DNA from 2 places in the Pseudomonas sp. GB2N2 genome. Region 2 is predicted to be linked to the other one. Evidence: riboswitches for the same ligand, from Rfam matches in the RefSeq annotation. Region 2 holds a riboswitch; the other holds the start of a gene.

Region 1 (15,851 bases), 1.4 Mb from region 2:
TACGTACCGACCCGTGCGCCGTTCGATCTGTACCAGCGTGAAGCGCCGAAAGGCCTGAAGCTTTACGTGCAACGCGTGTTCGTCATGGATCAGGCCGAGTCGTTCCTGCCGCTGTACCTGCGCTTCATCAAGGGCGTGGTCGATTCCAACGACCTGTCGCTGAACGTATCGCGGGAAATCCTGCAGAAAGACCCGATCATCGATTCGATGAAGTCGGCGCTGACCAAGCGCGTTCTGGACATGCTGGAAAAATTGGCGAAGAACGAGCCGGAGCAATACAAAGGCTTCTGGAAGAATTTCGGTCAGGTCATGAAAGAAGGCCCGGCAGAAGACTTCGCCAACAAAGAGAAAATCGCTGGCCTGCTGCGTTTCGCTTCTACTCAGGGCGAAGAAGGCGAGCAAATCGAGGGTCTGGCCGACTACCTGGCACGCGCCAAGGAAGGTCAGGACAAGATTTATTACCTCACCGGCGAAACCTACGCGCAAGTCAAAAACAGCCCGCACCTGGAAGTCTTCCGCAAGAAAGGCATCGAAGTGCTGCTGCTGACCGACCGCATCGACGAGTGGTTGATGAGCTACCTGAGCGACTTCGAAGGCAAGAGCTTTGTCGACGTGGCGCGCGGCGACCTGGACCTGGGCAACCTGGACTCGGAAGAGGATAAGAAAGCTGCGGAAGAAGTCGCCAAGTCGAAAGAAGGCCTGGTTGAGCGACTGAAAGCGGCACTGGGTGATTCGGTTGCTGAAGTGCGGGTTTCGCACCGTTTGACCGATTCCCCGGCGATTCTGGCCATCGGCGAACAGGACCTGGGCTTGCAGATGCGGCAGATCCTCGAAGCCAGCGGGCAGAAGGTGCCGGATTCGAAGCCAATCTTCGAATTCAACCCGGCTCACCCGCTGATCGAGAAGCTCGACAAGGAACAGAGCGACGAGCGCTTCGCCGACCTCTCGCACATCCTCTTCGATCAGGCGGCCCTGGCGGCCGGCGACAGCTTGAAAGATCCGGCCGCGTATGTGCGCCGCCTCAACAAGCTGCTGGTTGAACTGTCGGTTTAACTGCGTTGTACAAAAAAACCCGCTTCGGCGGGTTTTTTTTCTTAACCTGTCAGGCGGTAAAAAACTAAGGCAGTTCGATCCGCTCAACTTCCCCCGGCACCTTCGGCCAATCCCCAGCCGCCCAGCGCCGCCGTGCTTCATCAATGGCCGCCGGATCGCTCGCCACAAAATTCCAGTTGATCCGTCGCGGCCCATCCAGCGGCGCGCCGCCGAATAACACCGCATGACAGTCGCTCGCGGCGAACAATGTCATTTCTTCCCCCACCGGCAACACCACCAGCGAATGCAGTTCCAGCGGTTCGCCATCCAGTTGCGCATCACCGCTCAGCACATACAGCGCCCGCTCTTCATGCTCGGTTGGAATCAGCAGCGTAGTCGCCGTCTGCAGGTTTAATTCCGCGTACAGCGTAGGAGAAAGCACCGGCACCGGCGATTCCAGGCAAAAGCCTGACCCGGCAATCATGCGAATCTTCACCCCAAGGTTATCGCTGACCGGCAATGTGGCTGCCGGGTGATGGCTGTAGTGTCCCGGACCCTGTTCGTGGTTCTTCGGCGACGCCAGCCAGATCTGCAAGCCGTGCATCGTGAAACCAGCGGCCTTCATTGCTTCCGGCGTGCGCTCGACGTGGGCAATGGCGCTGCCGGCGGTCATCCAGCTGACATCGCCCGCCTCCACCACCTGATCGGAACCGAGGCTGTCCTTGTGCTGGATTTTGCCTTCGAACAGGTAGGTAAGGGTCGACAGACCAATGTGCGGATGCTGACGGATATTCATACCTTTGCCCGCCGGATAACGGGTTTGCAACATGTGGTCGAAAAACACAAAGGGCCCGACGCTGCGACATTTGGTTGAGGGCAGTGGGCGAAGAATCGGCTGGCCTTCGACATCTTCGGCGCGGGGGCGGATCACGAGCGGTGTGTTCATGGTGCATTCCAGGCTGAGCGAGTGACGCATGGAGCATAACCCGCTTGCCCGACGCTTGCCGCTATTGGCTGAAGGCACCTTCGGACAGATGGGTTTCGATGCTGACGTCCGTGGTGGTCATCAGCTTGTGCACGGGGCAGCGGTCGGCCACGCGGTGCAACTCGTCGCGCTGGGCGTCGGTGAGCACACCCTTGAGCGTGAGTTTGACGTGCAGTGCGTATTTGCCTTTTTGTTCTTCACTGTTGTCGCGTTTGACCTCGACCGTGACGCCGGTCAGCGGGATGTTTTTCTTTTTCGCATACAGCTTCAGGGTCAGGGCCTTGCACGCACCGAGGGCGGCATCGAAGTAGTCGTGCGGCTCCGGCGCCGAGCCTTCACCGCCGGCGGACGTCGGCACATCGGCAAAGAGTTCATGTTCATCGATTTGTACGCTGTGGCGAAAACCTTCAGCGGAAACGGTATTGACGGTGACGGTCATGAGGAACCTCGGCAGTAGGAAGAATCATTCGATCAAAAAAGACCTCGAAGTTATAGAGCATTGTGCAGTTTGTGCGTTCCACCTTTGTTTTTTGATTAAAAAAAAGCCCCGCAATAGCGGGGCTCTTCGTGTCGGTTTAAATCAGCTGCCTTTAACGGCCTTGCCGTTGACCGTGCCGTCGAGGAGCATGATGTTGTACTCCTTGCCGTCGGTTTCGACTTGTTGCAGGCGGACCAGCAGGTAATCCCAGTCCTTGGCGAACCACAGCACGGTGGTGCGCTTGCTTTGCGTCGGGTCGCGTACGCGCTCGACCTTGATCGCGTCGATCTGGCCAGCCTTGGTGTCGACCTTTTCCGAACCCAGCACGCGGAAGTCATAGGTATCGACTTCACCATCATCGACCACCTGATAGCTCATGCTTTTCTTGCCGGCGGCCACGTCGTGTTGCAGGGCCAGCTGGTAAGTGGATTTGTCGACCATGCCGCGGTTTAGCGGGATCTTGACCGCGTCGCCGCGATCGGTGCCGGTGACCATTTTGGTGGTCCAGTCGAAATCCAGATCAGCCTTCTTGGCTTTGCCCAGACCGCCACGTTCGAAGTGGTAGGACTGCGGCAGCATGGTGTCTTTGTCGAGGGTCAGGGTACTTTCTTCGGTCAGGCTGGCAATCATCATCGATGCCTTGAAGCTGAGCTTCCAGACGCCGTTGGCTTCCTTGACCAGGCTGCGCTCGGCGGTCCCGCTCATGGGCAGCTGCTTCCAGTCAGCGGTGTAGCTGGCGGAGAAAGGTTGAAGTTCCGTTGCCTGTGCCAAAGGCAGGGCAAGCAGAGCGCAAGCGAAGAGCAGGGCGCGACGCATAAAATCTCCTAGGTTCGAATCAAGTGGCCGCTGGCCGCGAGTAACGTGCCATCCAGTAAAGCACCTTGTTCGCCGAGAGATAAACGACCTTCGGCAAACCAGCGTACAGCCATCGGGTAGATCAGGTATTCCTGGGTGTGGACTCGCTGCGCCAGACTCTGCGGCGAATCGTGCAACTCTACCGGTATTACTGCCTGTACGACCAGTGGTCCGCCATCGAGTTCCTCGGTGACAAAGTGCACGGAGCAGCCATGTTCGGTGTCGCCAGCCTCCAGCGCGCGCTGATGAGTGTGTAACCCTTTGTATTTGGGTAGCAGCGACGGATGGATATTGAGCAGGCGACCCGCGTAATGGCGCACGAAGTCAGCGCTGAGGATGCGCATGAAACCGGCCAGGATCACGAGTTTGGGAGTGAAGGCGTCGATCAGTTCGATCAGCGCGGCGTCGAAGGCTTCGCGGCCTTCGAAAGTCTTGTGATCCAGGGAGCGGGTGTCGATACCCGCATCCCTGGCGCGTTGCAGGCCGTACGCGTCGGTGCGGTTGGAAATCACCGCAGCAATGCGAACCGGGCTGTCGCCGGTCCGCGTGCTGTCGATCAAGGCCTGCAAGTTACTGCCGGTGCCGGACAGCAGCACCACGACATCACAGGTGGCAGACATTAGTGCGCCTTAAGGTTCTTCAGTTCAACCTGAGCCGCGCCTTCGGCAGCTGTCGAGATCTGGCCGATGACCCAAGGTTGCTCGCCGGCTTCACGCAAAACGTTCAACGCGGTTTCAACGTGCTCCTGAGCCACGCAGATAACCATGCCGACGCCGCAGTTCAGTACGCGGTGCATTTCGTTTTCGTCGACGTTGCCTTGCTCTTGCAGCCAGTCGAACACCGCAGGGCGGGTCCAGCTTGCAACGTCAACCACCGCTTGCGCGCCTTTTGGCAGGACGCGCGGGATGTTGTCGAGCAGGCCGCCACCGGTGATGTGGGCCATGGCTTTGACCGCGCCGGTGTCTTTTATCAGCTTGAGCAGTGGCTTGACGTAGATACGGGTCGGGGCCATCAGCAGGTCGGTCAGCGGCTTGCCGTCGAGCTGGATGTTTTCGATGTCGGCACCGGACACTTCGATGATCTTGCGGATCAGCGAGTAGCCGTTGGAGTGCGGGCCGGAAGACGGCAGGGCGAGCAGGGCATCGCCGGCCGCAACTTTCGAACCGTCGATGATTTCGGATTTTTCCACGACGCCAACGCAGAAGCCGGCGAGGTCGTAGTCTTCGCCTTCGTACATGCCTGGCATTTCAGCGGTTTCGCCCCCGACCAGGGAGCAACCGGACAGTTCGCAGCCAGCGCCGATACCGGTGACCACCTGGGTCGCGGTTTCAACGTTGAGTTTGCCGGTGGCGTAGTAGTCGAGAAAGAACAGCGGCTCGGCGCCGCACACCACCAGGTCGTTGACGCACATGGCGACCAGGTCGATGCCGATGCTGTCGTGCTTGTTCAGGTTCAGCGCCAGACGCAGCTTGGTGCCCACGCCGTCGGTGCCGGAAACCAGTACAGGCTGCTTGTAGCCGGCCGGGATTTCGCAGAGGGCGCCGAAACCGCCCAGGCCGCCCATGACTTCCGGGCGCGCAGTGCGCTTGGCGACGCTCTTGATGCGTTCGACCAATGCTTCGCCGGCGTCGATGTCTACACCGGCGTCCTTGTAGCTCAGGGAGGGTTGCTTGCTCATGATCCAGGCCTTTAGGGGGGATTCAGGGGTAACGACCGATCCAGCGGGACCGCCGGAACAGACGAAGGCGAGTGCCATGCGCGCTATTCCGACACTGCCCGGCTGTTGCCGGTCTGCGAAGGCGCGCGATTTTATCAGGCTTGAGGGGCAGCGGCCATCCTCAGGCCGACAGCAGGGGCATATCCATACAAAAAAACCGATATTGCCAGTTTGGGGTGCCTCCCGCATGGCTGTATAAGGTATCGCGATTAACCGTCTATCGTTATGGCAGTGTGAAAAACTTAATCGGGGCGTGTGAATGTTTTGCGTCGGGCGATGGTCACAGCCTTGCTCGGTTGTCTTCATGCGGTCAGTTCCAGCCGCTCTTGTCGTCAGGAATCTTCCATGCGTTTTTTCAGAACATTGTTTGTCGGTTGTTTGTCCCTGGTCAGTCTGGCAAGTCAGGCCGAATCGGTCAAAAGCCTTTATCAGGTGCGCGAGCCTGTCAGCAGCCAGGCGCCGGAAGAGCGCGATCAAGCTACCCAGCGCGCGCTCGACACGCTGGTGCTGCGTCTGACCGGCGATCCCAAGGCCGCGCAAAATCCGGGATTGGCGGCGATTCGCAAAGACCCGCAGCAGATTATCAGTCAATACGGTTTTGATGCCGGTCCGCCGGAAGTGCTCAAGGTCGATTTCGACCCGGCCAGCACCGAGCAGGCGTTGCGCCGGGCCGGGCTGTCGTTGTGGGGCGCAAACCGACCGTCAATCCTCGCCTGGTGGCTGAACGACTCCGCCGAAGGTTCGAGCCTGGTCGGTGATGGCCAGGCCAGTGCTGCGCCGTTGCGGCGCGCGGCGCAACACCGTGGCTTGCCGCTGCGTCTGCCGCTGGCGGACCTGAGCGAGCAACTGGTCGCCACGGCGCCGAATCTTGAAGGAGCGGACGCCGCGCCTTTGCGCGCGGCCTCGGAGCGTTACAACGCAGACGCCTTGCTGGCGGTGCATGCCCACGAAGAGGGTGGCCAGTGGCAGGCCAAATGGCATTTATGGCTCGGCGATCAGAAAGAGGCGGGCAGCGTGCAGGGCGGCGATCAGGCCGCCGTGGCCGACGCGGTGTTGCTGGCGGTCAGTCAGCGCCTGGCGCCGCGCTTTGCGGTCAAGCCGGGTGCCTCGGGCGAGCAGTTGCTGGAAGTGCAGGGCATGAACCTGGAACGTTACGCGACGCTCGGGCGTTTGCTCGAACCGTTTGGCGGGCGCCTGCAAAGTGTCGACGCTGACCGGATTCTCTATCGGGTCAACGGCAGCGCCGAGCAGTTGCGTTCGCAGTTGTCGCTGGCGAAGTTGCAGGAGGTGCCGGCGGGTGAGGCGCCAGCACCGGCGGCGCCTGTGCAGCCGGTGGCGGAGGGATCGGCACCGGCTGTTGCACCTGCGCCGGCCCTGGTGCCGCAGTTGCGTTTCCGTTGGTAGGGTTTTCTTTCTTTATATAGAAGCATATGGAGTTGTTCATGGCCGATACGCGGCGTTGGTTCTGGTTGGGTGGAGTGGTTCTGCTCTGCGCGTTTATCTGGCTGTTGCATCCGATTCTGACGCCGTTTCTAGTGGCGCTGCTGTTGGCGTATCTGTTCGATCCGCTGGTGGATCGGCTGGAAAAGGCCGGTCTGTCGCGAACCTGGGGCGTAGTCGCAGTTTTCGCGCTGTTCACTTTGATTTTCACCACGCTGCTGTTGGTGTTGGTGCCGTTGCTCGCCAAACAGCTGTTTCGCCTATATGAGCTGGCGCCACAGATGCTCGACTGGTTGCAGCACAGCGCGTTGCCATGGGCGCAGTCGAAGTTCGGCCTGTCGGATGGCTTCTGGAAATTCGACAAGCTGAAGGCGGCCATCAGCGAACACATGGGTCAGACCACCGACATCGTCGGCGTGGTGCTGAGTCAGGCGACCGCTTCCAGCCTGGCGTTGATCGGCTGGCTGGCCAACCTGGTGCTGATCCCGGTGGTGAGTTTTTACTTGCTGCGCGACTGGGACATCATGATGGCCAAGATCCGCAGCTTGCTGCCACGCGATCGTGAAGAACGCGTGGTGACGCTGGCGGGCGAATGCCATGAAGTGCTCGGTGCGTTTGTGCGCGGGCAGTTACTGGTGATGGTGGCGCTCGGCGTAATCTACGCAGCGGGGCTGATGCTGGTCGGGCTGGAGCTGGGGTTGTTGATCGGCGTGATAGCCGGTCTGGCGGCGATCGTGCCCTACATGGGATTCGTCATCGGGATTGGCGCCGCGTTGATTGCGGGTCTGTTCCAGTTTGGCGGCGACCTTTACCCAATGCTGGGCATCGTCGCGGTGTTCATGGTGGGTCAGGCGCTGGAAGGCATGGTGCTGACGCCGTTGCTGGTGGGAGACCGGATCGGGCTACACCCGGTGGCCGTGATCTTCGCGATTCTCGCCGGTGGCGAGCTGTTCGGTTTTACGGGCGTGCTGCTGGCGCTGCCGGTGGCGGCGGTGATCATGGTGCTGGTGCGCCATGTGCATGATTTGTATAAGGATTCAGATATCTACAGTGGTGCTGACGAACCCGAGTTGTAAGGTTCGCAGATAGCACCTTGCGGGCGGCCGGTTTTATTGCCGGGCCGGCCCGTATCCCTTGCGCTGCTCTGCGCAAAAAACTGTCACAAAACCGGTGTGATAACGCAAACCTTTGATTTTGCTTATGGTCCGCCGCATTGTGCGGTCAGCGTCACGGGTATAAACTTCGCAAACTTTACACAGAGGCCACTAACGGTTCCTTGGGAACTGTTCAGTCAGCATGAAACCGATTCAGCTGCCCCTAGGTGTGCGTCTGCGTGACGACGCTACCTTTATCAATTACTACCCAGGCGCCAACGCCGCTGCACTCGGCTATGTCGAGCGGCTGTGCGAAGCCGACGCCGGCTGGACCGAGAGCCTGATTTATCTCTGGGGCAAGGACGGGGTAGGGCGCACGCACCTGCTGCAAGCCGCCTGCCTGCGATTTGAACAGCAGGGCGAGCCGGCGGTGTATCTGCCGTTGGCCGAACTGCTGGATCGCGGCACCGAAATCCTCGACAACCTAGAACAGTACGAACTGGTCTGCCTGGACGATCTGCAGGCGGTTGCTGGCCGAGCGGATTGGGAAGAAGCGTTGTTTCACCTGTTCAACCGTCTGCGCGACAGCGGTCGGCGTCTGCTGATTGCCGCGTCGACTTCACCGCGCGAATTGCCGGTAAAGCTGGCGGACCTGAAATCGCGCCTGACCCTGGCACTGATTTTCCAGATGCGACCGCTGTCCGACGAAGACAAACTGCGTGCCTTGCAACTGCGCGCCTCCCGTCGCGGCCTGCACCTGACCGACGAAGTCGGGCATTTTATTCTGACTCGCGGTACTCGCAGCATGAGCGCGTTGTTCGAGTTGCTTGAGCGCCTCGATCAAGCTTCCCTCCAAGCTCAGCGCAAGTTGACTATCCCCTTCCTCAAAGAGACGTTAGGTTGGTGAAGCCCCCGTTTTTCGGGGGCTTCGGCATATTTCAGGCGTCAGAAAATCCGCTTTCCTGCGAGGTGCAGGCCGCGCGAACGTCTAAATGGGGCTTAAGCGCTTAGATGTCAGCGCGAAACCGGGAAGTCACATTAAGTTCGATTGAATTTGCAAATCAGACCGATAGTGGGCATAGTCTCGGCTTCTTTATAACTAACAGCCACGGTCGTGCCCATGCTAAAGCGCTTCGCACCCCTCGTGCCTCTCGCACTCGTCACCCTGTTGTTCGGTTGCGCTGCCCACTCTCCAGTGTCCGAGCAAGCGCCGCAACAGCAGGCTAAAAATTCAGTTACCGCTCAATCCTCTTCCATTCTTTTCCAGGAAGAGCTCGCTACTGACAAGGAACTGGCTGACTTCGCCGACGGCAAGTCGTACCAGCTTCCGGTTCTGGCCGACAGCATCCTTGAACGTGGCATGTCCCTGATCGGTACCCGTTACCGTTTCGGCGGTACCTCCGAGGCAGGCTTCGATTGCAGCGGCTTCATCGGTTACCTGTTCCGTGAAGAGGCCGGCATGAACCTGCCGCGCTCCACACGCGAAATGATCAACGTTGACGCACCGCTGGTCGCTCGCAGTGCGCTCAAGCCGGGCGATCTGCTGTTCTTCGCCACCAATGGTCGCCGCGGTCGTGTCAGTCACGCCGGGATCTACCTTGGCGACAACCAGTTCATCCACTCCAGCAGCCGCAAAAGCGGTGGTGTCCGGGTTGATAGCCTGGGTGACAGCTACTGGAACAAAACCTTCATCGAAGCCAAGCGCGCACTCGCAATGGCCCCGACCGTGGTCACAGCACGCAAGTAAATGTTCTGCAGTCGTCACCTCAGTGGCGACAATCGCCGGCGCTGCAACGGAGTAGGCGGACAATTTGTAAGGCGAACTTAAAGTCTTACTTGAAGTTTGGCGTATAGCCGCTAGAATCCTGTCTATTATTGATGGCAAACCGCCTGCGTGCTGCGCAGGCGGTTTTCTTTTCTGTCCTTTCGACGGGAAAAAAGCCGCAGCCAGATCAGGATGTTCTGCAGATGACGATGTCGGCCCGCCTCGCACTCATGTTTTTCGCAGCATTGCTCAGCGCTTGCGCCAGTCGCCCACCGCCGCCTGCGTCGGTGGTCCGCGCGCCGATTGTCTTCAGTTCTTCGCAACCCTTTTCGCCCGAGGCGGAAGACGTGCTGTTTCGCGCGTTGGGCCTTGTTGGCACGCCTTATCGCTGGGGCGGCAACACGCCGGATTCAGGATTCGATTGCAGCGGCCTGATCGGTTATGTCTACCGCGACGTCGCCGGCATCGCCTTGCCGCGCACCACCCGCGAAATGATTAGCATGCAGGCGGCCGACGTCGGTAAAGAAGGCTTGCAAACCGGCGACCTGATTTTCTTCGCCACCAATGGCGGCTCCCAGGTCAGCCACGCGGGGATTTATGTCGGCGAAGGCCGCTTCGTGCACGCGCCGGCGACTGGCGGCACGGTGAAGCTCGACAGCCTGTCCAAGGCGTATTGGCAGAAAGCCTACCTCAGCGCCAAGCGTGTCCTGCAACCTGAACATCTGGCGCGCAATCCTTAGTTCCTGGCGGTCATCGGGCGCTGGCGTTAAACCCCTGTGGGAGCGGGCAACCCCGCTCCCACATTTTTTATGTCTTGAAAGTCGGATCTACTTCACCGCTGACACCCGCCACACCTTGTTCCCCACATCATCCGCCACCAGCAAGTCCCCCTGTTGATCGATCACCACACCCACCGGCCGGCCCATGGCGTCTTCGTCTTTATTGAGGAACCCGGTCAGCACATCCACCGGGGTCCCGGTCGGTTTGCCCGCCTTGAACGGCACGAAAATCACTTTGTAACCACTGTGCGGCTTGCGGTTCCACGACCCGTGCTGGCCGATGAATGCGCCTTCCTTGAATTGCGCGGGCAGCGAATTGCCTTCAGCAAACGTCAGGCCCAGCGACGCCGTATGCGGGCCGACCGCGTAGTCCGGTGCAATGGCCTTGGCCACCAGGTCCGGGTTTTGCGGGTCGACGCGAATGTCTACGTGCTGACCGTAATAACTGAACGGCCAACCGTAGAATGCGCCGTCCTTGACCGAGGTGATGTAGTCCGGCACCAGGTCGCTGCCGATTTCATCCCGCTCGTTGACCGCCGTCCACAGCGCGCCACTCTGCGGCTCCCAGGCCATGCCGTTCGGGTTACGCAAGCCTGACGCGAAGATCCGGTGGTTACCGCTAGCGCGATCGACTTCCCAGATCGCCGCGCGACCTTCTTCCTTGTCCAGACCGTTTTCAGCGACGTTGCTGTTGGAGCCGACGGTGACGTACAGCTTGCTCCCGTCCTTGCTGGCGATGACGTTTTTGGTCCAGTGGTGATTCAGAGGGCCGCCCGGCAGATCGACGACTTTGATCGGTTGCGACTTGATCGCCGTATCGCCGTCTTCATAGTGGAATCGCATCAAACGATCGGTATCGGCGACATACAGGTCGTTGCCGACCAGGGTCATGCCGAAAGGCGAATTGAGGTTTTCCAGGAACACCGTTCGGGTTTCGGCGATGCCGTCGTGGTCCTTGTCCCGTAGCAGCGTGATCCGGTTCGGGCTTGGGACGCCAGCACCGGCGCGGCCCATGACTTTCTTCATGACCCAGCCTTTGATGCCTTTGCCGTCATCGGGTTTCGGTGGCGCGTTGGTTTCGGCGACCAGCACGTCGCCGTTGGGCAGTACGTACAGCCAGCGCGGGTGATCGAGACCTTCGGCAAACGCGGCGACCTGGGTGCCCGCGGCGGCGGTGGGTTTTGCGCCATCGGGCCAGCCGATGGCCGGAGCGATGTTCACCGTCGGGATCAGGGTCTTGTTCGGTTCTGGCAGTTTGGGCGACGGGCCGGTGCCGTCGGAGACTTGCAGGCTGGAGGTTTCACCGCAGGCGGCGAGCCCTCCGGCGAGGGCGATGACGAGAACGAGCTGGGGCTTGCGCATGCTGAACTTCCCTATAAATGCAGTGACCTGATCAGTAGAGAAGCGCAAACCCGCGATGGTTCAACCGGTTAGCCGCGAGCCTCCTTGAGGAGCACGGCAATACCCGGGTGATAGTTGCCGGCTTCGTTGCGCAATTTGCGGTAGGCGTAGGGGAAATACCAGGCGACGGCGCAGGAATGTTCCTTTTGCAGGTCGTCCACCATGTCCTGGAGTTCTTCCGGCGTCGCGCTTTGCTGGGCCTTTTGTGGGGCAACGAACAGGCAGCCGAGCTTCAGGTCGCTGGAGTAGCTGATGCGTTTTGCTTCGCTGGTGATGTCCAGCAACGCCTGAGTCAGGTTCAGGCTATTGACCCGTGGCCAGCGTTGCGTGGTTTGCAGATAAGCGCGTTCTTCGGGAGAAGCGATAAACAGATCGGCGCGACCGTTGCGTTCGCCTTCTTCATTCTGTTTGCGCGTGGGTGTTTGCTGCAGCGTGACCATTTCCGCCATCCAGGCCGCGGCGGAGAGCAAGCCGAGGTTGGCTTTTTCGTCGTACCAGTAAGGGGTGTCGTTATCGCCGCGCACGGCGTTGTAGCGGTCAATACAGTCAAACCACCGTTCCAGCACCGGGCGCAGGAATTCCAGCTTCGGATTGCTGATGATCATGCCTTGCATACGGCTTACCCTTGTTCTTGTGATGTGGGGTTGTGGCTATTTGATATCACTGCTGAGAGTGTGGCACAAAGATTATCATCAGTTAGTTGATCGACGGCAGTTATTCGCCCGGCGGCGCCCCGGCTTTAATTGACGCTCCACCCCCAACCCTCTAACCTTCGCGGCTTGTTTCAGGTGCTCTGTGGCCTCGGTCGACAGAGTGAAACAGGGAAGCCGGTGAGTGCGTTGGTTCAACTGATGAACCGCCACGATCCCGGCGCTGCCCCCGCAACGGTAAATGAGTGAAAACTGCGCCTTGAGCCACTGTGTTTTTATCGACATGGGAAGGCGCGCAGTCCGGCGAAAAGCCGCTCATGAGCCCGGAGACCGGCCTGATCCATCCAGCGGCATCACGGTGGGCGATGCCAGGCTTTTTGCCGTCTATTCTTGTGCCTGCCCGCCGTTATCCAGTCTCAACGGAGAGCTCCCCCATGACTGATACCCCCGATCGTGACGAACGCCACCTGGCGCGCATGCTGCGCAAAAAAGCCGTGATCGACGAGCGCATCGCCAACTCGCCGAACGAATGCGGGCTGCTGCTGGTGCTGACCGGCAATGGCAAAGGCAAAAGCAGCTCGGCGTTCGGCATGCTCGCGCGCTCCATGGGCCATGGCATGCAATGCGGCGTGGTGCAGTTCATCAAGGGCCGTCACAGCACCGGTGAAGAGTTGTTCTTCCGGCGTTTCCCGGAGCAGGTAAGGTTCCATGTGATGGGCGAGGGCTTTACCTGGGAAACCCAGGACCGTCAGCGCGACATCGCCGCCGCGGAAGCGGCCTGGGCGGTTACCCGCGAACTGCTGCGCGATCCGTCGATCGGCCTGGTGGTGCTCGACGAATTGAACATCGCCCTCAAGCACGGATACCTCGACCTCGATCAGGTACTCAGCGACTTGCAGGCCCGTCCACCGATGCAGCACGTGGTGGTCACCGGCCGCGGCGCCAAGCCGGAAATGATCGAACTGGCCGACACCGTCACCGAAATGGGCGTGATCAAGCATGCGTTCCAGGCCGGGATCAAAGCGCAGAAGGGCGTTGAGCTGTGAGTACTATTTTATGAAAAGCCTGCGTCATTGCCCGGCGGTCCTGATCGCCGCGCCGGCCTCAGGCCAGGGCAAGACCACCGTCACTGCCGCGCTGGCCCGTTTGCATCGCAATCAGGGACGCAAGGTTCGCGTGTTCAAATGCGGCCCGGACTTTCTCGACCCGATGATCCTCGAGCGCGCCAGCGGTGCGCCGGTGTATCAACTGGACATGTGGATGGTCGGCGAGCAGGAAAGTCGTCGGTTGTTGTGGGAAGCTGCCGGTGAAGCGGATCTGATCCTGATCGAAGGCGTCATGGGCCTGTTCGACGGCACGCCGTCGAGCGCCGACCTGGCGCGGCACTTCGGCGTGCCGGTGCTCGGAGTGATCGACGGTACGGCAATGGCGCAGACCTTCGGCGCGCTGGCGTTGGGCCTGGCGAAGTATCAGCCGGATTTGCCGTTCGCCGGGGTGCTGGCCAACCGTGTGGGCACCTTGCGCCATGCTCAGTTGCTCGAAGGCAGCCTGACCGAAGGTATGCGCTGGTACGGCGCATTGTCCCGGGAAACCGGGATTGAATTGCCGAGCCGGCACCTTGGTCTGGTGCAGGCCAGCGAGTTGAATGACCTCGATCTGCGTCTCGATGCGGCGGCTGAATCACTGGCCAGCAGCTGCGACGTTGCGCTGCCGCCACCGGTGCAATTCGCTGCGCCCGAAATGATCGCCGCCGAACCGTTGCTGGACGGTGTTCGCATTGCGGTGGCCCGTGACGAAGCCTTTGCGTTTACTTACGGCGCGAGTCTGGATTTGCTGCGGGCGATGGGCGCTGAACTGTCGTTCTTTTCGCCGATTCGTGACACCCAGTTGCCGGAAGCTGACAGCCTCTATCTGCCGGGCGGTTACCCGGAATTGCACCATGTGGCGCTGTCGCAAAATACGTCGATGCTCGACGCCATCCGCGCGCATCACGCGGCGGGCAAACCGTTGCTGGCCGAATGTGGCGGCATGTTGTACCTGCTCGATTCGCTGACCGATATCGAGGGCTCGCGCGCGGAACTGGTCGGTTTGCTCGCGGGTGATGCGGTGATGCAGAAAAAGCTGGCGGCGCTGGCCTTGCAAGCGGTGGAGTTGCCGGAAGGTTCGCTGCGCGGGCATACCTATCACCATTCGTTGACCAGCACCGAACTAGAGCCGATTGCCCGTGGCCTGAGCCCGAATGGCGGGCGCGGGGCGGAGGCGGTTTATCGCGAGGGGCGGATGACGGCTTCCTACGTACACTTTTATTTTCCGTCGAATCCGACCGCGATTGCCGCGTTGTTTGCGCCTGGACATGAGGTCGCCATCGCGAGCAGGCTCACTCCTACATTGGATAGCGCTTTACCTGAAGAAATGCGGTCAACTGTAGGAGCGAGCCTGCTCGCGAAGAGGCCATGACCGACAACGCATTCACTGAAGGCGAACGCGCAGCGGTTTACCGCGCCATCGCCGAGCGCCGCGACATGCGCCACTTCACCGGTGGCACCGTCGAGCCCGAGCTACTTCTGCGTCTGCTAGAAGCCGCCCACCAAGCCCCGAGCGTCGGCCTGATGCAGCCCTGGCGGTTCATCCGCATCAGCGACCGGGACTTGCGCGGCCAGATCCAGTTACTGGTGGAAGACGAACGCATCCGCACCGCCGAAGCCCTCGGCGAACGCACTGATGAATTCATGAAGCTAAAAGTCGAAGGCATCAACGACTGCGCGGAAGTGCTGGTCGCCGCCTTGATGGACGATCGCGAGCGGCACATTTTCGGCCGCCGCACCTTGCCGGAAATGGACATGGCCTCGCTGTCCTGCGCAATCCAGAACTTGTGGCTGGCGTCCCGTGCCGAAGGACTCGGCATGGGCTGGGTGTCATTGTTCGAACCGCAAGCCCTGGCCGACTTGCTCGGTTTGCCAGTCGGGGCCAAGCCCTTGGCGATTCTTTGCCTGGGGTCGGTCAAGGAATTCTATCCGGCGCCGATGCTGGTACTCGAAGGCTGGGCGCAGGCGCGTTCACTCAGCGAGTTGCTGTATGAAAATTATTGGGGAGTGAGTCAATGAGTGTGGCGTTATTGAGTGTCGCCGCAGTTGCGCTGGATGCGCTGCTGGGTGAACCCAAACGCTGGCATCCGCTGGTGGCGTTCGGCCGTTTTGCCGACCGCATCGAACAACGGTTCAATGGCGGCGGTCGCGGCTGGCGCAGTCACGGCGTCACGGCCTGGGTAATCGCGGTGCTGCCGCTGACGTTGCTCGCCACGGCGTTTTCCTGGGCGCCTTATGTCGGCTGGATCGTCGAGATTCTCGCACTGTATTGCGCCCTCGGTTTGCGCAGTCTGGGTGAGCACGTCGGGCCGGTCGCGAAGGCGCTGCGCAGCGATGATCTGGAGGAAGCGCGCAAGCGTGTCGGCTATCTGGTCAGTCGCCAGACCAGTGAGCTGGACGAGACCGAAGTCGCCCGCGCCGCCACCGAATCGGTATTGGAGAATGGCAGCGACGCGGTATTTGCCGCGCTGTTCTGGTTTGTCGTGGCCGGCGCGCCCGGGGTGGTGCTCTACCGATTGAGCAATACGCTGGATGCGATGTGGGGCTATCGCAACGAACGCTTCGAACGG
Region 2 (15,851 bases):
GTAATCACGAACCGGCGGGAGTCATGGTCGTCACGGCGTTGTCCTCTTTTAACCCCAAGGACAACTCATTGATCACTGGAGCACCCCATGGCGAAAATCACCCTTGCCCAGCAACTGGCAACCACCCTTGAACAGGCCGGCGTCAAACGTATCTGGGGCCTGACCGGCGACAGCCTTAACGGTCTGACCGAAGCGTTGCGCACGATGGACAGCATCGAATGGATGCACGTGCGCCACGAGGAGGTCGCGGCGTTTGCCGCCGGGGCCGACGCCGCGATGACCGGTGAACTGGCGGTATGTGCCGGCAGTTGCGGGCCGGGCAATCTGCATTTGATCAACGGGCTGTTCGATTGCCACCGAAATCATGTGCCGGTGCTGGCCATCGCCGCGCAGATTCCGTCCTCGGAAGTGGGCCTGAATTACTTTCAGGAAACCCATCCTCAAGAATTGTTCAAGGAGTGCAGTCACTTCATCGAACTGGTGAGCAACCCCGCGCAAATGCCGCAGGTGCTGCATCGCGCGATGCGCAGTGCAATCCTCAACCGGGGCGTGGCGGTGGTGGTGATTCCGGGTGACGTGGCGTTACAGGAGGTCGAAGACAACCTCAAGCCGTGGCCGCTGCTGTCAAAGCCGCGCACCCTGCCCTCGCCCGACGATCTGCAGCGTCTGGTCGACCTGTTGAGCGACAGTAAAGCCGTGACGCTGATGTGCGGCGCCGGTTGCGCCGGCGCTCATGATCAGGTGGTGGCGTTGGCCGATGCCCTCGGCGCACCGGTGGTGCATGCGCTACGCGGCAAGGAACACGTGGAATGGGACAACCCGTTCGACGTCGGCATGACCGGCTTGATCGGCTTCAGCTCGGGTTACCACGCCATGCTCAACTGCGACACGCTGGTGCTGCTGGGCACTGACTTTCCCTATCGCCAGTTCTACCCCACCGACGCGACCGTCATTCAGATCGATCATGATCCGCAAGCCCTTGGCCGCCGTACCACGCTGGACCTGGGCATCGCCGCGGACGTCAGAGAAACACTTGCCGCGCTCTTGCCGCGCCTGCCCTACCGCGCTGACCGTAGCTTTCTGGAATCGTCGCTCAAGCATTACCAGAAAGCCCGTCAGGGCCTGGATGACCTGGCCCAACCTTCGCCTGCCGGCCGGCCGATTCATCCGCAATACCTCACTCGCTTGCTGAGCGAGCTGGCCGATGACGATGCGATCTTCACCGCCGATGTGGGCACACCCACGGTGTGGGCGGCGCGCTACCTGAAAATGAACGGCAAGCGTCGGCTACTCGGCTCGTTCAACCACGGTTCGATGGCCAACGCCATGCCTCAGGCGATTGGCGCGCAAGCCGCATTTCCCGACCGCCAGGTGATTTCGCTCTCGGGCGACGGTGGGTTCAGTATGTTGATGGGCGATTTCATTTCGCTGGCGCAGTTGAAGTTGCCGGTAAAAATTATCGTCTACGACAACGCGTCGCTGGGGTTTGTCGCCATGGAGATGAAATCCAGCGGGCTGCTGGACACCGGCACGGACCTGCACAATCCGGATTTCGCGGCGATGGCCAATGCCATGGGCATTCTGGGGATTCGGGTTGAAGAATCCGAAGCGCTGGAACCGTCCTTGCGTCGCGCGCTGGCGCACGACGGCCCGGTGCTGGTGGATGTGGTGACCGCGACCCAGGAACTGGCAATGCCGCCGACCATCAAGCTGGAACAGGCCAAGGGGTTCAGTTTGTACATGCTCAAAGCGGTGATGAGCGGGCGTGGGGATGAGGTGATCGAGTTGGCGCGGACCAACTGGTTTCGCTGAAAAATGAGTCGCCTCCATCGCGAGCAGGCTCACTCCTACAAGGGAAATGCATTCCAATGTAGGAGCGAGCCTGCTCGCGAAGACTCCAGCGCAGGCAACACACGGTTCAATCTGGAATCAGCTCATCAATGTGCCGATAATCCGCTTGCAACTCCGCCGCCAATTGCCGCGCCCGCCCCAATCGAATTGGCCCACGCTCAATGTCAATCAGCAGCCCCGGGCACTCCAGCGCCGGCAACATCGACCACTCCTTCAGCCGCCCATCCGTCACCAGCAATAACCGCTGCTGCTCCGCCGGGAAGCGTTTTTGCCGCACCGCAAGCCAGCGTCCCGCCTCGCCCAATGCTGCCAGCAACGGCGTGCCACCGCCCGCGCCAAGCCCCTCGAGCCAATGGCCCAATCCGCTGGACGCTTTCAGGCCTTGCACTTGCCACGTTGGCGCATGCCCGCTCGCGGTCATTAACGCCAGTCGCGCACGCTGGCGGTAAGCGTCGTCGAACAGTTGCGCCAGCAATCCCTTGGCATCGCTCAACGCCTGATGACGACGGGTCGAGGCCGAGGCATCGACGATCACCATCCACAGTTCATGGGGCGAACGGGTGCGCAATTGAAACAACACATCCTGACGTTGACGCGGCCGGCCATTGAGCAAGGTGCCGGGCCAGTTGATCGAGCCACTGCGAGAAGCGTGACGCTGGCCCTGTTTGCCGTGGTCGAGTTGTCCGGCGCGGGGTCTGGCATTCGCCCCCGCATCAGATCGAGGGCGAATGCCTAGGGCTTTTTTGGCCAGCTCGGCACTTCACGTCGGGCCCCGACCGGCAGCGACTGCGCGGGCATTTCACCCCACTGGCCCTGGCCTTCGCTCGGGGTGGATGGCTGGGGTGAAGGTTGCTGCCCCTGTTGCTGAACCTGTTGCGGCGCGGGCGAAGAGGATTCCCGACGACGATGACGCAGGGCGAATTCGGCGACGGCTTCGATATCTTCTTCGGCAATCGCGCTCGCCCCGCGCCATGCCGCGTGGGCACGGGCGGCGCGCAGCCAGACCAGGTCGGCGCGCAAGCCGTCGACGCCGGCCGCGAAACAACGCTCGGTAATCTGCGTCAGCGCCTGATCGTCGAGGGGGATGCTCGCCAGCGTGCTGCGCGCGCGCTCGCAACGTTCGCGCAGGGACTGCTGCTGATTTTCCCACTCGGCGCAGAAGCGTTGCGGGTCGCTGTCGAAATCCAGCCGGCGACGGATGATCTGGCCGCGCTCGGCGGGCGCTGTGTGACCACCAAGGGCGACGTTCAGGCCAAAACGATCGAGCAATTGCGGGCGCAGTTCGCCCTCTTCCGGGTTCATCGTGCCGATCAGCACGAACTTCGCAGAATGCCGATGGGAAATGCCGTCGCGCTCGATCAGGTTGGTGCCACTGGCGGCAACGTCGAGCAGCAGGTCGACGAGGTGATCGGGCAGCAGATTGACCTCGTCGACGTAGAGCACGCCGCCGTCTGCCTTCGCCAGCACGCCGGGGGAAAACTGCGCACGCCCCTCGCTCAGGGCAGCGTCGAGGTCGAGGGTGCCGACCAGGCGTTCCTCGGTGGCACCGAGCGGCAAGGTGACGAATTGACCGCTGGCGAGCAGGTCCGCGAGGCCTCGGGCCAAGGTCGACTTGGCCATGCCGCGCGGGCCTTCGATCAGCACGCCGCCGATTTTCGGGTCAATGGCAGTCAGGCACAGGGCGAGTTTCAAATCGTCGGCGCCGACCACGGCGGATAGGGGAAAATGCGGGGTGTCGGTCATTATTAACTCTCGGTCATGGTCGGTCATTCCAAAAACACCTCAACCCTGTAGGAGTGAGCCTGCTCGCGATGGCGCTGGGTCAGGTGAATAAATGTCGACTGACACACCGCCATCGCGAGCAGGCTCACTCCTACAAGGGTTGCGGGGTGTCAGCTGTCTTCTTCTATGTCCAGCAGCAGGTTTTCCAGCGCTTTTTTATAAGCGCCCGGCTCCTGCCACATCCCGCGCTGCTGCGCTTCCAGCATCCGTTCGGTCATGTCCCGCAGCGCCTGCGGATTATGTTCGCGAACAAATTCGCGGGTCGCCGGGTCCAGCAGGTACGCGTCCGCCAGCAACGCGTATTGGTGATCGTCGATCAACTGCGTCGTCGCGTCGAAGGCGAACAGGTTATCGACCGTGGCCGCCAGTTCGAACGCGCCTTTGTAGCCGTGGCGTTTCACGCCATCGATCCATTTCGGATTCGCTGCCCGGGAACGAATCACCCGGTTCAGCTCTTCCTTCAAGGTGCGGATCTTCGGCAAGTCCGGCTGACTGTGATCGCCATGGTAGCTGGCCGCCGCTTCGCCGCTGAGGCTTTCGACGGCGGCGAGCATGCCGCCCTGAAACTGGTAATAGTCGTTGGAATCGAGCACGTCATGCTCGCGGTTGTCCTGATTTTGCAGCACCGCCTGCACTTGGCTCAGGCGTTGGGCAAACTGTTCGCGCGCTGCCGTGCCTTCGTCGGAACCGCCGTAAGCGTAGCCGCCCCAGTTCAGATACACCTCGGCTAAATCCTCGCGGCTCTGCCACAAGCGCCCGTCGATGGCGCCCTGCACGCCTGCGCCGTAAGCGCCGGGCTTGGCCCCGAAGATGCGCCAACCGGCCTGACGTTGCGCCGCATCCTGATCAAGGCCCGATTGCACCAGGGTTTCACGTTCGGCGCGGACCTTGGCCGCCAAGGGGTTGAGGTCGTCCGGCTCGTCCAGCGCGGCGACCGCTTGCACGGCGGCGTCGAACAGGCGGATCAGATTGGCAAAGGCATCACGGAAGAACCCCGAGACGCGCAACGTCACGTCGACGCGCGGACGGTCGAGCAGGCTCAAGGGCAGAATCTCGAAATCGTCGACCCGCTGGCTGCCCGTGGCCCAGACCGGACGCACGCCCATCAGCGCCATGGCTTGCGCGATGTCATCGCCACCGGTGCGCATGGTCGCGGTGCCCCAAACCGACAGGCCGAGCTGACGCAAATGATCGCCGTGGTCCTGCAAGTGCCGTTCGAGAATCAGGTTCGCCGACTGAAAGCCAATGCGCCACGCGGTGGTGGTTGGCAGGTTCCGCACGTCGACCGAGTAGAAGTTGCGGCCGGTAGGCAGCACGTCCAGCCGCCCGCGACTCGGCGCGCCGCTCGGGCCGGCGGGGACAAAGCGACCGCTGAGGGCGTCGAGCAGGCCGCGCATTTCTGCGGGTCCGCAGGCGTCCAACCGTGGCGCGACCACCTCAAGCAGGTTGTCGAGGATGGCGTTCACTTCAACCCACCCCGCCCCTTGTAGGAGTGAGCCTGCTCGCGATGGTGTGTCAGTCGACACCGATGTGGCTGACACACCATCGCGAGCAGGCTCACTCCTACAGGTATCGAGTGTCTGGGAGATCAGTTGCGCGGCAAACAGTTCCAGGCGTTCGCGGGTATCGCCGGCTGTTCGCCAGGCTTCTTCACTGACAGATTGCAAGGCATCCGGACGCGGCCCGATCCACGGCTCGGCCAACGCACAATCCAGCGGATCAAACCCCAACTCGAACGCCTTGGCCAACGCCCGCAACAAACTCGACTGCGCCCCGCGACCATCGCCCCGGGGAATGCGCAGCAACGCCAGCAATGTATCAATGCGCAAACGCCCGGTCGGCGATTCGCCGAAGATGTGCAGGCCATCGCGGATTTGCGACTCCTTCAAATCGCACAGGTAAGTGTCGAGGCGCGGCAGCCAGATCGCGGCGTCTGCATCGCTGTCGAGCTTCGCGTCCAGTTGCAGCTCGCGGTCGATGTGCGTGTCGCGCACCAGTTGCAGGATGTCGCGCTGCAATTCCCGGGCGCGACGTGGATCGAGCAATTGCGCTTCATAATATTCGTCGGCGAGCAATTCAAGGTTACGCAGCGGCCCGTAGGTCTCGGCGCGAGTCAGCGGTGGCATCAGGTGATCAATGATCACCGCTTGCGTGCGACGCTTGGCCTGGGCGCCCTCGCCCGGATCGTTGACGATGAACGGATAGATATTCGGCAGCGGCCCGAGCAACGCGTCCGGCCAGCAGTTTTCCGACAGCCCGACGCCCTTGCCCGGCAGCCATTCGAGGTTGCCGTGCTTGCCGACATGGATCACGCCGTGGGCGCCGTAGGTGTTGCGCAACCAGAAATAGAACGCCAGATAACCGTGGGGTGGCACCAGGTCCGGGTCGTGATACACCGCGCTCGGATCGACCTGATAACCCCGCGCCGGTTGAATGCCGACGAAGGTCAGACCAAAACGCAACCCGGCGATCATCATCCGCCCGCCACGGCACATCGGGTCGCTGTCCGGCGCGCCCCAGCGTTCCAGCACGGCGTGGCGATTGGCTTCGGGCAACGCGTTGAACATCCGCTGGTAGTCATCCAGCGCCAAGCTTTGATGGCACGGACGCTGGTCGAGGGTGTCGAGGTCGTTGCTGACGCCGCCGAGCAATTGCTGGATCAACGCGGTGCCGCTTTCAGGCAGCTCTGCCGGCAACGGATAACCTTCCTGATGCAACGCACGCAGGATGTTCAGCGCCGCAGCCGGGGTATCGAGGCCGACGCCATTGCCAATGCGCCCGTCGCGGGTCGGGTAGTTGGCGAGGATCAGCGCGATGCGCTTTTCGCTGTTCGGCACCCGCGCCAGATCGATCCAGCGCCGCGCCAGTTCTGCGACAAAATCCATGCGTTCCGGTTGTGGCCGGTAACACACCACATCCGATTGACTGCGCTCGCTGCGCCACGCCAGGTCCTTGAAGCTGATCGGCCGACTGATAATTCGACCGTCGAGTTCCGGAAGCGCGATGTGCATCGCCAGATCGCGCGGCCCGAGGCCTTGCTCGCTGGCGCGCCAGCCGGGTTCGTTGTCTTGGGCGCAGATGGCCTGGATCACCGGAATATTGCGGCGGAACGGCCGCAAATGCGGGGCTTCCGGGCTGGACTGGGCGAAGCCGGTGGTGTTGAGAATCACCCCGGCTTCGACTTCATCCAGCCAGTCCTCGACCACCGTCAGGCAGCCGGGTTCTTTCAGACTGGCCACGGCAATCGGCAACGGGTTCAAGCCCGCCGCTTGCAAGCGCCGGCAGAACACATCAATGAACGCGGTGTTCGCCGCCTGCAAATGCGAGCGGTAAAACAGCACCGCTGCGACCGGCTGACCGCCTTGCCAGTCGGCTTGCCAATCCTTCAGTTCCGCAGGACTTTTTTGTGGGTGGTAGAGCGCGGTGCGCGGCAGGGTTTGCGGTTCGGCCCAGGCGTAGTCGCGATCCAGCCAGCGATTGGCCAGGCAGCGAAAAAAATCGAGGGCGTTGGCCATGCCGCCCTGGCGCAGGTAATGCCAGAGCCGGTCGCGATCTTCGGCAACCACGCTGCTGAGGTCGCTGAGCTCCGGGTCCGGACGGTCGTCACCGGGCACCAGAATCAGTTGCACGCCGCGCTGCGACAACTCGACCAGACGTTCGACCCCGTAACGCCAATAAGCAATGCCGCCATGCAGCGAAATCAGGATCACCTTGGCGTGACGCAGCACTTCGTCGACATACAAATCGACCGACGCGTGATTTTGCACCTGCATCGGATTGGCCAGGCGAACGCTCGGGTAATCGTCCGGCAACTGCTGCGCGGCCTCGGCGAGCAACGCCAGGCTGGAATCGCCGCTGCACAGGATCACCAGTTCGGCGGGGGTTTGCCCAAGGTCGGCAATATTGTCATCCGAGACGAAACCGCCGGGCTGGGTCCTGAGCAAGTGCATGGGTTAAACGCTGAGCGCGGCGCGCAATTGCGCTTCGAGTTGTGCGGCGTCCAGCGCCTGACCGATCAACACCAGACGCGTGGTACGCGCTTCATCGGCACCCCACTGACGGTCGAAATGCTTGTCGAAACGCGTGCCCACGCCCTGAATCAGCAGGCGCATCGGTTTGTTCGGGATCGCGGCGAAGCCCTTGACGCGGAGGATGCCGTGCTTGACCACCAGTTGGGTCAGCGCGTCCATCAGCAGGCTTTCGTCGGCCTGCGGCAATTCGATGGAAATCGAATCGAACGCGTCGTGATCGTGGTCGTCAGGGTCAGCGCCGTCGTGGTGATGATCGTGATGGCTGTGACGGCTGTCGATGTGCTCTTCGGAACCAGCGCCGAGGCCGATCAATACGTCCAGTGGCACGCGACCGCTGCAGGCTTCGATGACTTTCACCGCCGGCGGCAGTTCTTCGGCGACTTCCAGGCGCACACGGGCCAGGTCTTCAGGGCTGATCAGGTCGGCCTTGTTGAGGATCACCAGGTCGGCACTGGCCAGTTGATCGGCGAACAGTTCGTGCAGCGGCGATTCGTGGTCCAGGTTCGGGTCAAGTTTGCGCTGGGCGTCGACCTGATCCGGGAAAGCGGCGAAGGTACCGGCGGCCACGGCCGGGCTGTCGACCACGGTGATCACCGCGTCAACCGTGCAGGCGCTGCGGATTTCCGGCCATTGGAAGGCTTGGACCAGAGGTTTTGGCAAGGCCAGGCCCGACGTTTCGATGAGGATGTGATCGAGGTCACCGCGACGGGCAACCAGTTCGCGCATCACCGGGAAAAATTCTTCCTGGACGGTGCAACACAGGCAGCCGTTGGCCAGTTCGTAGACCCGGCCGTTGGCTTCTTCCTCAGTGCAGCCGATGGAACACTGCTTGAGGATGTCGCCGTCGATGCCCAGCTCGCCGAATTCATTGACGATCACCGCGATGCGCCGGCCCTGGGCATTGTCGAGCATATGACGCAGCAACGTGGTTTTGCCCGAGCCGAGAAAGCCGGTAACGATGGTGACGGGGAGTTTGGCCAGTGTTTTCATCGGATGCCCTTTGGCAAGGTGGCGGGCAAACGGGACGACGACCGCAGCGACAGACGCGCGGAAGATTTCGCCACCGGATCACCCCGCCCGGTTGTAGTGAGAATTCGTGTCGAGGCAGGTCTCCTGGCTGACGGTGTGCCGGTCGAAAGACCGGCGTTCACTGCGCCTTCCCGCGGGCTCCATGGCTGGAGCGTGCAGTGGCGTGGCAGCGAACATCACCGTTCACAGTTGCGGGGGCAGCCGCGGCATCGACCGCGTTCCCTTCTTAGCTTCGGCAAACGCCGAAGAACCTCGAATGCGCAAGGCTACGCATCGTCTTGGGGCGGGTCAATGTTCACCGGTTGATCAGCTAAACGAGAACCCTTGCCAATTGACGCCCAACCCCCGCCCATGCTCTCCTACACGCCTTGTTACGGGTGCCCTTCACAGGGTGAAACGGGAAACCGGTGAATCATGTGCTTTACTCAAAGCCATGTCAGTCCGGTGCTGCCCCCGCAACGGTAAGCGAGCGAAGGATCAGATCCACTGTGCCAGCAGTTCGGCATGGGAAGGTGATTCTTGCAGGTTTCGGCTGGCGCCCAAGCCCCTCGCGAGCCCGGAGACCGGCCCGCAACACAAAGTGACTTTGACGTTCACTGAACAACAAACCCGCGGTGGGCGGGCGCTGTTTGAATTTCTGCGAGCCCGGTTCGCAGGGGTCTTTCATGCGCTCTATCCACCCGCTGACAGACCAGAGGGAAGCGCCATGTCGATCATCAGCAGCACCGGCCACGCATCAGCCGGCACCACCACGACCACTTTGGCACAACGCCTGACCGCCGCCGTCTGCGCGTCGATCCTCGGCGCGTGCCTGGTCTACTTCGCCGGTTTCTCGCACATCGAAGCGGTGCACAACGCTGCCCACGACACCCGTCACAGCTCCGCGTTTCCGTGCCATTGAGACCTGCCGATATGATCAAGCGTATTGCGCAAACCGCAGGTTTCACCGGGCTACTGGCCGCCCTGCTGCTGACCCTGCTGCAGAGCTTCTGGGTTGCTCCGCTGATTCTGCAGGCGGAAACCTATGAAAAATCCGAGCCGGCTGTGGTTGAAATGCACGAACACGCCACCGGTGCCGCCGCTCACACCCACGATGCCGACGCCTGGGAGCCGCAAGACGGCTGGCAGCGCGTGCTGTCGACAACCGGCGGCAACCTGGTCGTGGCAGTCGGTTTCGCCCTGATGCTGGCCGGTCTCTACACCTTGCGTGCGCCGACCAAAACGTCCCAAGGCCTGCTGTGGGGCCTGGCCGGTTACGCGACGTTCGTCCTGGCGCCGACCCTCGGCCTGCCGCCGGAACTGCCGGGCACTGCCGCAGCTGATCTGGCGCAACGGCAAATCTGGTGGATCGGCACCGCCGCGTCTACCGCGGTGGGCATTGCCCTCATCGTATTCAGCCGTCACTGGTTGATGAAGATTCTCGGCGTGGCAATCCTCGCGGTTCCCCATGTGATCGGCGCGCCACAACCGGAAGTGCACTCGATGCTCGCTCCGGAAGCTCTGGACGTTCAGTTCAAAATCGCTTCGCAGCTGACCAACATGGGATTCTGGCTTGCTTTGGGCCTGATCAGCGCTTGGTTGTTCCGCCGCAAAAGCGACGGCCAATACCACGCATGACGGAAAACAGTGCGGCGCTGACGCTAGTCGTCGGCCTGGGCTGCCAGCGCGGCTGCCCCGTCAGCACGCTGCGGGCGCTATTCGATCAGGCATTACAGATGCATAACATCGGACTTCAGCAGGTCACGGCCCTGGCCAGCATCGACCTGAAGCGCGACGAGCCGGGCCTGATCGAACTCGCCGCACAACTTGAACTGCCGTTGCTATATTTCAGCAGCGAGCAGTTGCAAGGTTACAAATCGCGACTCAGCCATCTTTCGGACATCGCCTTCGAACGCACCGGATGCTACGGCGTGGCAGAAAGTACCGCCCTCGCCCTCGCAGAACAGTTGGCTCAGGCCCCGGCAACCCTGCTGATTTCGCGGCAAAAATACGCCCAGGCGACCCTGGCAGTGGCGCAGGCCACACAAAACCCCCGATAATCTGCACCCCCGATCATGAGCAATCTTCATCTGAAGCCTTGCCAAGCCCCCCTTTTCTGACAGGAAACGACGATGACCGTCTACTTCATTGGCGCGGGTCCCGGTGACCCGGAGCTGATCACCGTCAAGGGCCAGCGGTTGATCCGCAGCTGCCCAGTGATCATCTACGCCGGCTCCTTGGTACCCGCCGCAGTGCTTGAAGGCCATTGCGCAGAAGTTGTGGTCAACAGCGCCGAACTGCACCTGGAACAGATCATCGACCTGATCAAGACCGCTCACGTTAATGGCCAGGATGTGGCGCGGGTGCATTCCGGCGATCCGAGTCTATATGGCGCTATCGGCGAGCAGATCCGCTACCTGCGCGAACTCGATATTGCGTTTGAAATTATCCCGGGTGTGACGGCCACGGCGGCCTGCGCGGCACTGCTGGGTGCGGAGTTGACGCTGCCGGACGTGTCACAGAGCGTGATTCTGACCCGCTACGCCGACAAGACGGCGATGCCGGCCGGCGAAGAGTTGGCGAGCCTGGCGCAGCATGGGGCGACCATGGCGATTCATCTGGGGGTGAATCACCTGGAGAAAATTCTTGTGGAGTTGCTGCCGCACTACGGCGTGGACTGCCCGATTGCAGTGATTCACCGGGCGACCTGGCCGGATCAGGATTGGGTGGTCGGGACGATTGCGGACATTGCCGGGAAGGTCGAGGCGAAGGGGTTTCGCCGCACCGCATTGATTCTGGTGGGTCGGGTGTTGGGCAGTGATCAATTCAGCGAGTCATCGCTGTATCGCGCCGGACATGCGCATTTGTACAGACCTTAGGGCCTCATCGCGAGCAGGCTCACCCCACAGGGAGTTGTGTGCGACACCGATTCAATGTAGGAGCGAGCCTGCTCGCGATGGCGTCATTGAATTTTCCGCATAAAAAAACGGCGCTCACGGGGCGCCGTTTTTCATGTCGCAGCGAACACCTTAATCAGTAGTAGGCATTTTCTTTCTGCGTGTGGTCAGTCACATCGCGCACACCCTTGAGCTCGGGAACACGCTCGAGCAAGGTGCGCTCGATGCCTTCACGCAAGGTGACGTCGGCCTGGCCGCAGCCCTGGCAACCGCCACCAAACTTCAGCACGGCGATGCCGTCGTCGACCACATCGATCAGGCTGACCTGACCGCCGTGGCTGGCGAGCCCCGGGTTGATTTCGGTTTGCAGGTAATAGTTGATGCGCTCGTTAACCGGGCTGTCGGCGTTGACCATCGGCACTTTGGCGTTTGGCGCCTTGATGGTCAGTTGTCCGCCCATGCGGTCGGTGGCGTAATCGACTACCGCATCGTCCAGAAAAGCTTCGCTGAACGCGTCGATGTAAGCGGTGAAGCTTTTCAGCCCCAGTGCCGTGTCTTCGGGTTTTTCTTCGCCCGGCTTGCAATACGCAATGCAGGTTTCGGCGTACTGGGTGCCAGGCTGGGTAATAAAGACGCGGATCCCGATGTTCGGGGTGTTCTGCTTCGAGAGCAGATCAGCCAGGTAATCGTGGGCGGCGTCGGTGATGGTAATAGCGGTCATGGAAACTCCTCGCAGGCTTGGGCGCAGTTTACGCCAATCATCGCGCCGTACAAAGTCCTAGTATTTTTGTCGGGAAAGCGCCAACTCCCCAGCAGCCGACGGTTCGCCGTCAATCCAGTCTTTAAGCCACCGATAGCTGCATTTTTCCACCCATTCATAACTTGCCCACGAAGCCACGGCGATGGTGGCGACGCAAACGGCGAACATCACGTAGGGATTTACGCCATAACGTTGTGCGATAAATCCACCGGCAGACAGCACCAGCACATGCATCAGGTATACCGAGTAGGAACAATCGCCGAGCAGCTTGAACACCCGTTTGTTCTCGAAAAAACGCTCCAGCGCCATGCAGGCCATCACCAGCACCGCACTCGGCAAGCCCCAGGCGAGGACGCGCGGCTGCGGCGGCAGGTGATAAATCGCCAGCAGTGCACCGCCAATGCCCAGCAGTGGCAGCCATAAGCCGGGCTTGACCCAGCCGCGGCGGTAGATCATGCCAATGGCGATCCCCAGCAAAAACTCGTAGACGATGTCCGAACGGTAGAACTCACTGATCCAGCCATAACCGGTCCACGCTTGGCACACCGCAAACAACAATGCCGCAACGATCAGCAGGCGAACCTGTAAGCGGAACAGCAGCGCCCAGGCAAACAGCACGTAGAAGAGCATTTCGTAATTCAAAGTCCAACCGACATTCAGCGTCGGATAAATCCCGTAACCGCCGGGGTTTTGCGCAGGAATAAATAGCAGTGACATAAGGAAGTTTGACCAACTGACCGTCTGATCCGGCAACACTGGCCGGGCGAAAACCACGACCAACGCCATCAGCACCGTGTACAGCCAATACGCCGGAACGATGCGAAACAGCCGATACAGCAGAAAACGTGTCGGCGGCAGCGATTTGCCCTCGGTGGACAGGAAAATTACCAGGCCACTGATGACGAAGAAGATATCGACGCCGACCGCGCCCTTGTCGATGAACATCTGCCCAATCGGGCCGCGGGCCTTGAAGTCGAAGAAAATCTGCATGAAATGGTGGCAAACCACCGCCCAGGCGGCGAGCGCGCGCAGTGCCTGCACTGAAATCAACATCAATCGCCCTCCCGCTCCACTCTCCAAACCATCACAATTCCCTGTAGAAGCTGGCCAGCTCCTACAGGGGATCTGCGGCGTCTAACAAATCCGACACCGGCCCGCCGTTAAAAGATCAAAGATTCTCGTAGCGGTTCATGTCCAGCACGCCCTCTTCCACCGGATCGGTTTCGTGGACGTAGGTGCTCAGGTCATGGAAGTAAAACCAGAACTGCGGATGACTGCGGCGAATGCCCCAGCGCTCGACGATTTTCCCGAAACGGTTGGCGTCCTTGGCGTTTTCCATCGCATCGACGAACGCCGGCACTTGTTCCGCCGGTACGTTGAAGATGAAATTCGGGTAGCTGCTAAGCACGCCGGGGAAAATCGTCAAGGTGTCGAGCCCCGGCTGATAACGCAGCGACTCGCCAAGAATGAACGCCACATTGCTGTGGGCACGGTTGCGCAACAGGCTATAAACCTCGCGTTTGCCACTGGCGGTTGCAACCCGCAGCATCGTCGCTTCCGGCAATTGATCGATCACCCTCAGCCCGGCAGCAGGACGCGAAGTAAGACGGCTCAGCGCCTGCTCGGCATTCTGCAGGGCCGGATCGATGTTCGGCCGCGAGCAGTAAGCGCCGTCGCAGCGGTTGATCGGATCGGGCCTGGCATCCAGTTCACCGTAACGCGCCAGCAATTGCAGGGCGAAGTCGCGCTTGGGCTCTTTCTCGTCGAGTTTCAGCGCTGTCGGCTTGTCGTCGTTGATGGACTCGTAATCCAGCCACATCTTGAATTGGCCGCTGCTCTGGTACCAGTCATCGAGAAAGCCGTCCCGTGAATCGGCGGGCATCAGGCGCAGGAAGTTCTGCTCGGCGCCATTGCGGATCAGGTCGAAATACAGGCGCGTCTGCGCTTGATGGGAGACGTTGCCGAACACGTCAAAGTTGACCGCCAACTGATAATAGGTCCGCTCCAGCAGCGGAAAGTCGAACAGCCACATCGTCTGCGGCACGTCGCCGATCAGGCCCTTGTTCACCGAGGCGCTGTCGAAATGGCGGAAAATGCTCAGCAACGCGTTGTCGTTGCCAGCCCACAAGGTCGACCAACTCGGCGCCGGCGCGCCCGCATAGTTGTCGCGGCGCAACGCCTCGTACTCGTTACGTTTGTCGCGGTAGTCATGCCACAGGCTGAGCACGCTGCCAACTTCATCGTCCTGCCCCGGCATGGCCAGCAACGGCGTGGCCTGGCCGCGATAGTTGGGGTCGGTAATATAGAGGTCGTATTCCGGCGCCTGGAACAGGGCCCAGAAGTTGTCGCGAATCACGTCCGTGGCAATCTGGCCACGGCACACCGGGCCGCGAATAAAGGTGCGGACGAAGTATTCAGCGTTATCGAGCATGAACTGATAACGCGCCTGCGCCGGGATCGCTTCGAAGGTGGCAAACGGATTGGCCCGGCGCACCGGCCCATAGCCTGGCAAGGCATTCACCTGCCAGTTGCCGCTGTAGAACAGGCTTTTGATCCGCGCCATCTTCGCCGCGCTCAGCGGATAAGTGATGTGCGTCTTCTGCACGATCACGCCCTGCACCGGCCACAAGCGGTAATACACCCGCGTGCCCGGGTCGTCATTTGGTCGACGGGTGCTGATCAGGTCGATCGGCTGCCCGGTCGGCGTGCGCGAACGCACCCACTGGAAGAAATGCCCCGGCTCGCTGTCCTTGAAGTAGATATGCGCGAGAAACCAGTGCTCGAACAACCAGCGCCCTACCAGACTCTGGCGGGCACCCGGCGCGTTGAGCAGGTTTTCCCACTGCACCACTTGCAGGGCTTCTTGCGCCGAAGGCACCCGCCCCTGCTCATCGATCGGCGCGCCGGAGGCCAGCCAACGCTGCAGGGTCTTGTATTGCTGATCGGTCAGGCCGGTGACGGCCAGCGGCATGCCTTCCTTCGGATGAGTGTTGGCGTAGCCGTCAAACTCGGCCGGCATCGCGCACATGTTTTCACGGTTGAGGCCCAGGACAATATCTTCCGGCAATTTGGCGTTGGGCGTCACCGGCATTCGGTGACCCAGCTCCAGCATTCGCGCCATTAACGCGGCCTGACTGCCTTGGGCGTCGAGCACTGGATAGAAGCCTTTCTGCTGCCAGGCGTGCTGGCCGAAGGCGTCGAAAAACAACCGGGTCGGCACGGCTGCCTGACTGCGTTCACCGTCGTAGACCGGGACTTTCGACGCGCCCCGCGCCGCCCCTTCTCCGCTGCCCAGGTTGAGCTGACAGGCGGCATCGTTGCAGGCATGGCACGCCACGCACTTTTCGGTGAAGATCGGCTGGATGTCGCGGCTGTAGGAGATGGCCGCCTCCTGCGCGACGGCCCCCCAGCTTATAAACAGCAACACACTGCTGATGAGGCGAAAAGACATGTCGCTGGCCCTGATCGTGAAAAAACGTCGCGATTCTACCGGTAAGGCCCTTGGACCAACATGAGCGATAT

Evidence for each region. A riboswitch is a leader RNA that binds a small molecule or an ion and turns the genes downstream of it on or off. The one in region 2 is predicted to bind cobalamin.
Region 1: another riboswitch for cobalamin. It lies ahead of cobO (cob(I)yrinic acid a,c-diamide adenosyltransferase); the one in region 2 lies ahead of ACYZT4_RS06425 (CbtB domain-containing protein).

The regions. Positions count from the first base shown of each region.
Region 1 is NZ_CM142701.1:2,779,192-2,795,042, reverse strand. Features, by position in the region: gene htpG (molecular chaperone HtpG) at 1-1,053, shown strand, start outside; gene ACYZT4_RS12920 (pirin family protein) at 1,118-1,978, opposite strand; gene ACYZT4_RS12915 (OsmC family protein) at 2,040-2,456, opposite strand; gene ACYZT4_RS12910 (DUF3108 domain-containing protein) at 2,598-3,311, opposite strand; gene purN (phosphoribosylglycinamide formyltransferase) at 3,320-3,970, opposite strand; gene purM (phosphoribosylformylglycinamidine cyclo-ligase) at 3,970-5,028, opposite strand; gene ACYZT4_RS12895 (DUF2066 domain-containing protein) at 5,413-6,471, shown strand; gene ACYZT4_RS12890 (AI-2E family transporter) at 6,510-7,583, shown strand; gene hda (DnaA regulatory inactivator Hda) at 7,804-8,508, shown strand; gene ACYZT4_RS12880 (C40 family peptidase) at 8,722-9,348, shown strand; gene ACYZT4_RS12875 (C40 family peptidase) at 9,570-10,106, shown strand; gene ACYZT4_RS12870 (PQQ-dependent sugar dehydrogenase) at 10,194-11,507, opposite strand; gene ACYZT4_RS12865 (hypothetical protein) at 11,576-12,160, opposite strand; cobalamin riboswitch at 12,316-12,549, shown strand; gene cobO (cob(I)yrinic acid a,c-diamide adenosyltransferase) at 12,631-13,242, shown strand; gene ACYZT4_RS12855 (cobyrinate a,c-diamide synthase) at 13,253-14,653, shown strand; gene bluB (5,6-dimethylbenzimidazole synthase) at 14,650-15,300, shown strand; gene cbiB (adenosylcobinamide-phosphate synthase CbiB) at 15,297-15,851, shown strand, end outside.
Region 2 is NZ_CM142701.1:1,387,950-1,403,800, reverse strand. Features, by position in the region: gene ACYZT4_RS06455 (NADH:flavin oxidoreductase/NADH oxidase family protein) at 1-4, shown strand, start outside; gene poxB (ubiquinone-dependent pyruvate dehydrogenase) at 88-1,812, shown strand; gene ACYZT4_RS06445 (vWA domain-containing protein) at 1,919-2,464, opposite strand; gene ACYZT4_RS06440 (ATP-binding protein) at 2,584-3,594, opposite strand; gene cobN (cobaltochelatase subunit CobN) at 3,744-7,583, opposite strand; gene cobW (cobalamin biosynthesis protein CobW) at 7,587-8,654, opposite strand; cobalamin riboswitch at 8,751-8,963, opposite strand; cobalamin riboswitch at 9,052-9,279, shown strand; gene ACYZT4_RS06425 (CbtB domain-containing protein) at 9,400-9,594, shown strand; gene ACYZT4_RS06420 (CbtA family protein) at 9,606-10,310, shown strand; gene ACYZT4_RS06415 (cobalamin biosynthesis protein) at 10,307-10,732, shown strand; gene cobM (precorrin-4 C(11)-methyltransferase) at 10,805-11,551, shown strand; gene nfuA (Fe-S biogenesis protein NfuA) at 11,706-12,290, opposite strand; gene ACYZT4_RS06400 (acyltransferase family protein) at 12,348-13,382, opposite strand; gene ACYZT4_RS06395 (fatty acid cis/trans isomerase) at 13,498-15,780, opposite strand.